DNA from 2 places in the Aquitalea sp. ASV11 genome. Region 1 is predicted to be linked to the other one. Evidence: predicted binding sites of a transcription regulator. Region 1 holds the regulator's gene; the other holds the start of a gene.
What was found. Region 1 encodes FNR, which switches genes on or off when oxygen is low (the NO sensors DNR and NnrR bind a similar motif). Its sites were predicted from a motif close to TTGATNNNNATCAA; they were not measured.
Positions count from the first base shown of each region.

Region 1 (5,586 bases):
GGCGAACCACTACACGTGGAGACTGCCAGCAAATTCTATCTGCAATTGGGTGCCGGCCCGGACAGCCTGGTAGGCCCCAGTCTGCGCGATGCCTGGCTGCTGAAGGCGGGTAAATTGCAGGCGCAGTTGCAGTTGTCCCGCCACCCCTTGGCCCGTCGCGTATTGCCGCCAGGCTTTGTGGCCTGCGCCAGTCAGGCCCGGCTGGCCGGCTGGTTTTTCTATTCCCGCCCGACACGTCCCGCCCCGCCACTGGCTGCGGATCAGCTGCAAGGCTGGTTCAGCCCGCTATTGCAGCCCTGGCCCAGTACCAGCCCGGCATCACGCTGGTTGTGGTTACCACGCTTGAACTGGCTGGCTCCGGCCCGTGTGGCCGAAGCCGAAGTGCGCGAACAGCACAGCCTGCAGCAGGAATTGCGCCAGGCCCTGGTGCCGCAACTGGTGGCAGAGCTGCTGCCGCTGGGCGATGGCTACTGGGAGGAGGTGGCGCGCGGTTTCGTGGTGCCGCCAGGCTGGCCCGAAGCAACACGCCTGCAAGCATTGATGGCCACGTTGCCAGGGAGTCCTGCAGCATGAAGCGCTTGCTGTTGTTGTATGCCAGCCAGACCGGCCGCACCTTGCAGCTGGTTGACGCCGTGCGCGCCAGCGTAGCGCAACTGGCGGATGACCTGCAGTTCAACTGCCTGCCCGCCGAGCAGGCCACACTGGATGACTTGCTGACAACAGACGGCATCGTGCTGGCAACGCCGGAGAATTTTGGCTATATGGCGGGCAAGATGAAAGATTTCTTCGACCGCACCTTCTACCCCGCGCAGGGCCTTACCGAGGGGCTGGCCTGCCTCTTGCTGGTGTCCGCCGGTAACGATGGCATGGGGGCTGTGTACGCCATGCGGCGCATCATCGCCGGCTATGGCTGGGACGAAGTGCTACCCGCCGTGGTGGTACGCGGCGAGCCGGACGCCGCGCAGCTGGCTGAAGTGGCGGAACGGGCCGAGCAACTGGTGGCCGGCATGCTGATCGGGCGCTGGTAATACCTTGACCGGAAGAGTTAGTGCTTGCGGAGAATGGCGTGCCTGCCCGGATGGGCGGAAGATGCAAAAAGGGCGGTAAGGCGCATTGCGCCCACCGCCCGGATGGCTGTTACCGTGCTGTCGGCTTACACGCCGTTGGCGTGGGTACAACCGGAGATCAGGTCCTTGAGTGCATCGGCCTTGATCAGCTGGATGTGCTTGTGGTCCACGCTTAGCCAGCCTTGTTGCTGGAACTTGGATAGCGTACGGCTGACGGTTTCCAGTTTCAGGCCGAGGAAGCTGCCGATTTCCTCGCGGCTCATGCGCAGGATGAAATCGTTGGCGGCAAAGCCGCGGGTGGACAGACGCTGTGACAGGTTCAGCAGGAAGGCAGCCAGACGTTCTTCTGCCTTCATGTTACCCAGGAGCAGCATGACGTTCTGGTCACGCACGATTTCGCGGCTCATCAGGCGGAAAAAGTGGTGTTGCAGGCTGGGAATGTCGCGCCCCAGGCTTTCCATGCGGTTGAAGGGCAGTTCGCAGACTTCGCTGTCTTCCAGGGCAATGGCGTCGCAGCCATGCACATTGGACGAGATGCCATCCAGGCCCATGAGTTCGCCGGACATCAGAAAGCCGGTGACTTGTTCACGACCGTCCTGGCTTGCCACGCTGGTCTTGAAGAAACCGGTGCGCACGGCAAACAGCGATTTGAAGGCTTCGCCACTGCGGAACAGGTATTCACCGCGCTTGAGGCGGCGGCTCTGACGGATAACTGCATCCAGCTGTGTCATTTCGTCGCGGTTCAGCCCGATGGGCAGGCAGAGTTCGCGCAGACTGCAGTTGGAGCAGGACACCTTCAGTGCGTGCAGAGTGTGTTGGTGTTGGTCTGACATCGCGTGTTTTGTACAACCCTGTAAAGAAGCTTGACCCTTGTCAAAGCGGAATTCGCACGTTTTCCGCAAATTTACCAGTCCACCTGACGTTTGACTATCAATACCCGACGACATGCACACCACCCATCCGTTTTCGCCTACCCACTGTGAGTTCGACCGAGCATTGATCGAACGTCTTGATGGTTCCGGCCCAAGATACACTTCTTACCCCACCGCCGACCGGTTTACCCCGGCATTCGGTGAGAAGGACTATAAACACTGGCTGAAGCAACGCCACCTGGGCATGCATCAGAACGCAATATCATTGTACGTTCATATACCGTTCTGTAATACGGTATGTTACTACTGCGGCTGCAACAAGATCATTACCAAGGACAAGAGCCGTGCCGACCGCTACCTCGATTACCTGGAAAAGGAAATCAAGCTGGTTGCCGCCTCGCTTGGCTGCCGGGAAAAGCTGATCCAGCTGCACTTTGGCGGCGGTACGCCGACCTTTCTGTCCGACGAGCAGCTGGACCGCCTGATGACCATGTTGCGTGCCCACTTCGAATTTTTGCCGGAGGGAGAATATTCCATCGAGATCGACCCGCGCAAGGTGGGTCGTGAAACCGTGCATCACCTGGCGCGACTGGGCTTCAACCGCATGAGCGTGGGCATTCAGGACTTCGACCCGCAGGTGCAAGCCGCGGTGAACCGGGTGCAAAGCGAGGAAGAAACGCTGGAGGTGATCGAGGCTGCGCGCGAAGCCGGCTTCAAGTCGGTCAGTGTGGACCTGATCTACGGCCTGCCGCTGCAAACCCGCGAGTCGCTCAAACGCACGCTGGACAAGGTGATTGCCATTGGCCCGGACCGGCTGGCGCTGTACAACTATGCCCATTTGCCCACCGTGTTCATGCCGCAACGGCGCATCAACGAGGCGGACCTGCCAGCAGCCAGCACCAAGCTGGACATCCTGCAGGACGCGGTAAAGAGCCTGGCGGATGCAGGCTATGTATTCATTGGCATGGACCACTTTGCCAAGCCGGAAGATGACCTGGCCATTGCCTTGCGCCAGGCGCGCCTGCAGCGCAATTTCCAGGGCTATTCCACCCATGCCGACTGCGACATGATCGGCCTTGGCGTGTCGTCCATCGGCAAGGTTGGCCCCTGTTACAGCCAGAACGAGAAAGACCTGGACAGCTATTACGCCGCGCTGGACGAAGGCCGGCTGCCGGTAATGCGTGGCATGGTGCTGGATCAGGACGACATCCTGCGTCGCGGCATCATCCAGGCGCTGATGTGCCGCTTCTCGCTGTCGGTGGAAGCCATCGAGCAGGTGCACGGCATCAATTTCGCCGAGTATTTCGCTGCCGAGTTGCCAGCCATCCGCGAGTACCACAAGCTGGGCCTGCTGACCTTTGACGGCGACTTCCTGATGGTGGAGCCCAAGGGGCGTTTCCTGATCCGCAATATCGCCATGCTGTTCGACCGCCATTTGCGTGAACGGGAAACCAAGGCGCGATATTCCAAAACCATCTGACGGTTTTGTTCAGACTGTTTAAAGGGTTATCCCCTAAAAAAGCAGCAAAAAAAGCCCGCAGGTAGCGGGCTTTTTCATTGAAAAAGTGATGGTTTTTTACAACACATCCGGTATGGTTTTTCCGGCTGACTGTGCTTTAGGACTGCGATGCAGACGAATGATGGCCTCGCCGGTAGGGCTGGCAATCACGTCGCGCAGCGTATAACTGTCCAGTGTGCTGAAAAATGCCTGCATGCCCACATCCAGCATGGCCTTGAGCTGGCAGTCCTGACGCAGCGCGCAAGGCGGTTCGGCGCAGTCAATCAGCGGCACATTGCCTTCCAGCGTGCGGATGATGCCGCCCAGGCGGTAATGCTCGGGCGGCTGGGCCAGCGCCAGCCCGCCACCCTTGCCACGGCTGTTGTTCAGCCAGCCTTGCACGCCCATGAAATGCACCACTTTCACCAGGTGATTGCGCGACACCTCGAATCGTTCGGCAATTTCGCTGATGGTGACCGGTTGCTCCCGGTCGCGGTGCGTCAGGTACATCAGCACGCGCAGGCCAAGGTCGGTAAAGCGGTTCAGTTGCATGGCAGTAAAGTGGGCTGGGAAAGTGCCGCGCAGGATACTCCGCAGCGCGGCAGCTCACAATGCGCAGCGACAAACAAAGCCGTTTCAGTCTGTGCGCATGGCATTGGAGCCAAACACTTCCATGTGGATGCGCGTAGCTTCTACCCCGGCCTCGCGCAGCTGGCGGTGCTGTTGCTGGATGAAGCCTACCGGGCCGCACAAATAATAGTCGGCATCCGGCAGCAGGGCATGGGTACGGATGGCATCGGCATCGATACGGCCTTGCTGATGGAAGTCCACACCAAGGGTATCGTTTGCGGCCGGGGTTTCATAAAACACGCGCTGTTGCAGCTGCGCATGCTGCTGCGCCAGCGTGCCGACTTCCTGCTTCATGGCGTGAACCGCCCCGTGACGTGCGGCGTGCAAATAGCGGATGGGGCGCGACTGAGCACTGGCCAGCAAGTGCTGCAGCATGGACAGCAGCGGAGTCTGGCCCACCCCGGCACTGATCAGCACCACCGGCGTGTCCCGCTCCTGATGCAACACGAAATCACCAAATGGCGGCGATACCTGCAGGATGTCCCCTTCGGCCAGTTCGGCATGCAAGATGCCGGACACCTTGCCGGCGGGAGCCTCATCGCGCGCGTCTTCCCGCTTGACTGAAATACGCAGCCAGTCCTTGCCGGGCGCATCGGACAGGCTGTACTGGCGCGGCTGGCTCAGGCCCCATTCCGGAATGAAACGCTGCACCGAAATGTATTGACCCGGCTGGAAGGCGGGCAAGCTGCCACCGTCCGCGGCTTGCAGGTAAAACGAGGTGATCTCGGCACTTTCCACTTGCTTCTTCACCACGCGAAACGGCCGCCAGCCGCTCCAGCCACCGGGCTGGGTGGCGGCACGCTGGTACAGGCTGTTTTCCAGCTGGATCAGCAGGTCTGCCAGTTGCTGATAGGCGGCAGCCCAGGCGTCCAGCAGGCTGTCCGGTGCAGCTTCTTCTCCCAGCACCTCACGGATGGAGGCCAGCAGATGCTTGCCCACAATCGGGTAGTGTTCGGCACGGATGCCCAGGCTGGCGTGTTTGTGCGCCACCCGTTCCAGCACCGGCAGCAAGACTTCGGGCGCATCAATGTGCTCGGCATAGGCGGCCACGGCCATGGCCAGTGCCTGCTGTTGCTGGCCGGCATGCTGGTGGCCCTGATTGAAGATGTTTTTCAGCTCCGGGTTGTGCTGGAACATGCGTTGGTAAAAATGGCTGGTCAGCAGCACGCCATGCTGCTTCAGGATGGGGGCAGTGGCTTTGACTTGCTGGCGGGTGGCGCTGTCTAACATGAGGGTTCCTTATGATGTAGAAAAAATGCATCTTTTCTGGCGAACTGCATGGTGCCGGACAGATTTTGTGCTGCTTGAAAATGTAAAAATAATACATCTTTAAGGGTGTGTTGTCATCAGCGCGCTGAACAGTATGAGGTGGTGAATAATTTTGCTGAAAACCACGGCAGGATGCGGTGTGGCGAGATTTTACGCCTATAAATGAAAGACTTGCCCACCCAACAAAAGATACAGGGCAAGGCCAATATTCCAGAGGAGTTGTCCATGTTCCGTCTTGTCGCGCGCTGGA
Region 1 is NZ_JAELUD010000008.1:3,597-9,182, reverse strand. Features, by position in the region: gene JHD62_RS04440 (DUF1853 family protein) at 1-573, shown strand, start outside; gene JHD62_RS04435 (flavodoxin family protein) at 570-1,028, shown strand; gene fnr (fumarate/nitrate reduction transcriptional regulator Fnr) at 1,154-1,900, opposite strand; gene hemN (oxygen-independent coproporphyrinogen III oxidase) at 2,013-3,419, shown strand; gene JHD62_RS04420 (Rrf2 family transcriptional regulator) at 3,516-3,989, opposite strand; gene hmpA (NO-inducible flavohemoprotein) at 4,074-5,297, opposite strand; gene JHD62_RS04410 (methyl-accepting chemotaxis protein) at 5,562-5,586, shown strand, end outside.

Region 2 (5,586 bases), on a different contig from region 1:
GCGGCATCTTGTACACCGGCATGGTCTGACGGCCACGGCCATAGCCGGCCAGAATGCGCCGCACACCGGCATCGGCATGCCAGCTGTCCAGCAAGGCCAGCCCGTCTTCGCCGTACAGCCCGGCAATGAAATAGCGGCCATCGCCACTGGCCAGCCCGTCGTAAGGTTGCTTGCCGATATGCTGGAAGCGCTGGACTTTGGGTGCAGTGGGCGTGCTGGCGTCCAGCACATCGATTTCATCGGCATCAAACAGCGCATAGGCAAAACGCTTGCCCGGCAGGTCGGCAAGGCCCACCACGCGCGATGGTTGGCCATTGGCCCCGGCAGCGGCCGGAACACTGGCCAGCAAGGCCAGGCTGTCGGCATCAAACAGCTTCACCCCGCCGGGGCTGTAGTTTTGTGCGGCAATCACCCGGCCATCGCTGGAAATGGCTCCGCCTATGCTGTTGCTGGCCTGCTCCACCCGCTTCACCAGCCGGGCGGAGAGCAAATCCACCTTGCTGATGGCGCCATCGCGGCCAAACACATAGGCATAGCGGGCATCCGCGGAAAACACCACCGAGGCATGGGACAGATCGCCCAGGCCCTGCACCCGTGCCAGCGCCTGTTCATGGGTGTTGTCGACAATCTGCACGCTGCCGCTGGCGCGTTCGATCACCACGCCCAGATTGCCCGTGCCACGCAAGGGTGGCGTACTGGCGCAGGCGGCCAGAGTCAGGCACAGCAGCGGTGCCAGCAGACGGGCTAGCGTGCGCCGCCCTGTTGCAAGAGTTGAACCAGCCATTGCGCTTCTTCTTCGGAAAGGAAAGGCCGCCAGGGCGGCATCGGGGTGCCGGGGCGGCCATTGAGAATGGTGGCCACCAGACTGTCGGCCGGTTTGCCGGCCAGTGCCTGGGGGGTGAGCGGGCTGCCCAGCCCGCCTTTCAGGCTAAGCCCGTGGCAAGCACCGCAATCGTTATGCAGCAGTTGCAGCAGCTCACCCGCACGGGGTTCTGCCGGTGGCGCTGCTGTGGCCTGCTGGCACAGGCTGATTGCCAGCAAGGCCACCAGACAGATGCCACGCCTTACTGGGCCAGAATCCATGTCACCAGCTGCTTGAGGTCGGCATCCGGCACTTGCGGATTAGGCGACATCGGAATGGCACCAAAACTGCCGGAACCACCCGCCTTCACCTTCTGCATCAGCTTGGCGGTGACATCCTGCCCCTTGTATTTGGCCGCCACCTGCTTGTAGGACGGGCCAACCAGCTTGGCATCCACGCTGTGGCAGGCCAGGCAGTTGTATTGCTTGGCCAGTTCCGGCCCGCTGGCCGCCTGGGCCAGCCCGGCCGACATCAGCCCACCCAGGGCCAGCGCAATCAGTACATGTTTCATGCTGCTCTCCTTGTTCCGGCAGACCACGGACGATCTGCCGGATTTCAACAGTGAAAGGACGGCGACGACTTATTTCAAATCAATAAATATCGTGCTGGGTATTGAACACATTGAACTTGCCGGTGGGGGTGATCAGGCGCGGGTCCTTGATCACGGCCTTGAGCTTGCGGGTCTTGTCGTCCACCACCACGATGGCCGATTGCTTGTCCTTGCCGCTCCACACCGAGAACCACACCTCGCTGCCATCCTTGTTGTACTCCGGCTGCAGCACGCGCTTGGCACCGTCGCCCAGGCCAGACCACTCGCCAATCGGCAGGGTGACAAAGCCCTTGTCCAGATGGTTGATGTCAAACACGGCAGCGCTCTGGCTGACGGCTGCATCCGGGTTCAGCGCGGTATCCACCCACAGATTGTGTGATTTTGGATGAGTCTTGATGAACAGCGAACCACCGCCCTGCCCCTTCAGCACCCGCACCACCTTCCAGGCCTGGGCCTTGTGCTTGTCCGGGTCGGTACCGATCAGGCTGATGCTGTCGTCGCCCAGATGGCCGGTGGCCCATACCGGGCCGTATTGCGGGTCGACAAAGTTGGCACCACGGCCGGGGTGCGGGGTTTTGCCCACATCCACCAGCGCGGCCAGCTTGTCCAGCTTGGTATCCACTACCGCCACCTTGTTGGAGGCATTGGCCGCCACCATGAAATAGCGACCGGTAGTATCGAAGCCGCCGTCATGCAGGAACTTGGCGGCGTCGATGGTGGTGGTCTTGAGATTGGCCAGGTCGGAGTAATCCACCATCATGATCTTGCCGGTTTCCTTGGCATTGATGACGAATTCCGGCTTGAAGTGGCTGGCCACAATCGAAGCCACACGCGGCTCGGGGTGGTATTCGTTATCCACCGTCATGCCACGGGTGCCGACAATCTTCAGCGGCTTGAGGCTGTTGCCGTCCATGATCACATACTGCGGCGGCCAGTAAGCCCCGGCCACAGCCAGCTTGTCTTCAAAGCCCTTGAACTTGGAGGTTTCCACCGAACGGGCCTCCAGGCCGATGCGGATTTCCGCCACCGTGTCCGGCTTGGCCATCCACAGGTCGATCAGGTTGATCTTGCCGTCGCGGCCAATCACGTACAGGTAGCGGCCGGATTGCGACAGGCGGGAAATATGCACGGCGTAGCCGGTTTTCAGCACGCTGACGATCTGCTTGCTATTGCCGTCGATCAGCGCGATCTGCCCGGCGTCGCGCAGCGTCACCGAGAACAGATTGGCCACATCCAGATTGTTCTCTTTATGCGTTGGCCGCTTTTCTGGTGGAATCAGCACCTTCCACGTCCCCAGCATGTCCTTCATGCCGAATTCCGGCGGTGTCGGCGGTTCCTGCTGCACATAGCGCGCCATCAGGTCCACCTGGGCATCGGACAGCTCACCCGAGGTACCCCAGTTGGGCATGCCGGCTGGCGAGCCGTACTTGATGAAGGTTTTCAGGTATTCGGTGCCCCGCGTCAGGGTGATATCCGGCGTCAGCGGCTTGCCGGTGGCCCCCTTGCGCAGCACCCCGTGACAGCCGGCGCAGCGTTCGAAGTAAATCTGCTTGGCCTGGGTGAACTCCGCCTCGGTCATCGGCGGGGCCTTGGGGTTGATGTTCTGGTGCATGGGTTCGGAAACCAGCGGCGAGGCAGCTCCCTGGTATTTCGCCTCCGGGGCGGAGGTCGAGGTAGTGGCGGTATCCGCCCAGGCCTGCATCACGGAAAAAGGCAGGGCCGCCAACAACACACTTCTTGGCAGCCAGGACAAGCGCGGGGTCTTCATGGTTAGGGCTCCAGCGTGACAGTAATGCTTGGTTGCCGGCATCTTCATCCCGCGGGCATATCCCCCTCCTTGATTCGAATCAACGGTTTAACCATGGGGTTGCCAGGGTCTCCGCTCCTGCTTAATCCCAGCTATCACGCAATATCCCGGCACCATGCCGGCTTGATCCTCCAACCATACCGAAGCAATTCAAGAAAATTCAGACATCTCCCACCAAGGCAACGCCATTTCCCGATAGCTCGAGATCCAGACTCAAACAACCATGCACCTGACATGGCAACAGATGCTGCTTGCACAACTGCCGACCGATAACAGGCTCTGCGCCAATGACGTCCTCCCCCGTAAAACAGGACCAAACACCATGCTCATCAGCCCGCCCTCTTTACACCATCGCCAACAACAACAAAGCGATGCTGACTGGCTCGCCAGCATCCTGCCCGATCCAAGCGTAGGCCGTTACCCATTGAGCACGGGCTTCGAATGGCATGGCGGCATCCATGTACTGCTCAACGGCAGCGGTGAAGCCAATACCGTACGCGCCATTGCCAGCGGCAATGTCATCCATTTTCGTGATTGCGGCCCCGGTGAACTCATGCCGGAGCCGGACTCGCCCATCGCCCGCTTCGGTTTGAATAGCCCCGGCTGCGTGGTGATGCGCCATGAAACCGAAATCGGTGCCGGGCCGGATGGCCACGTAGTGTTCTTTTCCGTCTATCAGCATCTGGCCAACTTGAAGCCGGCGGTACGGGATGCCTTTAAAACCGGCAAGTTGCTGCCACGCAAACAGGCATTGGGCCAGTCCGGCTATGCGGGAGGAAAGGCAGGCTTTCATTTTGAAATTTTCTGCAACAGCGAAAACCTGCGCCGCCTGACTGGCCGCACCGGCGGCCTGCTGCCACTCACCCAGCATGGCCGCGACAACATCCTGTTTGGTGACATTCACTTTTATCTGCCTGCGGCCACTCCGCTATACCGGTTTGCCAATGAGCAAGCCGACTGGAGCCCGCGCCATGCCAGCCTGCGTCCGGCCAGCCACACCGACCGACCACTGTTTGTCACCCTGCAATTCGACAAGGGCAATATCAGCCTGCACACCCGGCAACAACAAGGCCAACACTATCCACAGCTGCCGGACTCCCACCGACCGGCCTACTGGCACAACTACGAAGCCGGTATGGCGAAACTGGCGGGAAAAATTGCCGATCAGTACCCGGCCGCCTCCGCCAGCGCAGTATACGAACTGCTGCGTTTTGGCCGACTTGTCGCCCGGGAACAACACAGCGCACTCCCCGCACAACTGCCGCACTGGCACCAGATCAACACCCCGACCGGCTGGCATTGGGTCAACCTGGCCAGCAACGACATCAAAAAATACAGCGATGCCGACTTCCCGCACTGGCTGGGTTGGACCTGGATAGACGACGACCCCAGCGACGACGGCCTGTGCCAGTCCCCCACCCTGCATGGCTGGCTGTTGCCACCTGGCCAGCCCAAAACCAGGGACAGGCTGCTGGCCGCCATCCCGGCACAACAAGCCCGGCTCTCACGCACCATCTGCCGCTTTCCCACCGAATGGGACAGCAACAAGGTGGATGCCCGCTACGGCTGGGTACGGCAGGAAAGCGCCTTCAACCCCAAGTCAGAAGTCATGTCCGCTGCCGATTATCGGGTCTACAAGATCAAGATCGAAATGCTGAGCTTCTGGCAACAGATTCTGCCGCGCAGCATGGTCCAGGCCGGCAAGAGTTGTTACCAGGAGGAAAGGAATTTATACGACCGCAGTCTGGAAGATCACATCTGGCACTTTCACCCGCGTGAATTCATTCAGATATTCCGCAAATGCAAATGGCTGAGCAGCGTGGAAATGGAAATGGCGGTATTGCCGGAAGCCGCCCCCAAGCAAGGGCCAAGCGCAGAGGAACAGATCCGAGATTACAAAATCCCGCTCAACCTGGCCATGCGCAAATACCTGATTGATACCGGCCTGCGCTGCAGCCATTTCATTGGCCAAGGCTGCGTGGAGTCTAACGCTTTGAAAAGTATGGTGGAGACTGCACAGTATCAGGATTATGTATTAAAAATAGGGAAAAGATATATCGATGAGTCATTAATTTATTATGAAATGAAAGAAAAAGACTGGTGGGGAAGCAAGCAGAAAGATCGAGTCGATATTTTCAACCACACCAGATACACCACTACCGGCACAATTAGTGGCAATTCCTATGCCTGGCGAAATGGCAATATCGACACCATAGACGCACAGAAATTCCGTGGCCGTGGCTTCAAGCAACTGACCGGGCGTAGCAATTACGCCCGATATTGGCGCTATCGTGGCTGGTTGACCAAATCAGCCTTCGATGAATACTGGTGGGATGACCCCGCTTATAAAAATCGTCAGCCGGATAA
Region 2 is NZ_JAELUD010000059.1:6,558-12,143, forward strand. Features, by position in the region: gene JHD62_RS16425 (cytochrome D1 domain-containing protein) at 1-784, opposite strand, end outside; gene JHD62_RS16430 (cytochrome c) at 745-1,083, opposite strand; gene JHD62_RS16435 (c-type cytochrome) at 1,065-1,373, opposite strand; gene JHD62_RS16440 (nitrite reductase) at 1,453-3,180, opposite strand; gene JHD62_RS16445 (hypothetical protein) at 3,563-4,123, opposite strand; gene JHD62_RS16450 (hypothetical protein) at 4,355-5,586, shown strand, end outside.
Region 2: the regulator FNR is predicted to act here: its motif matches at 3,250-3,263, upstream of JHD62_RS16440 (nitrite reductase).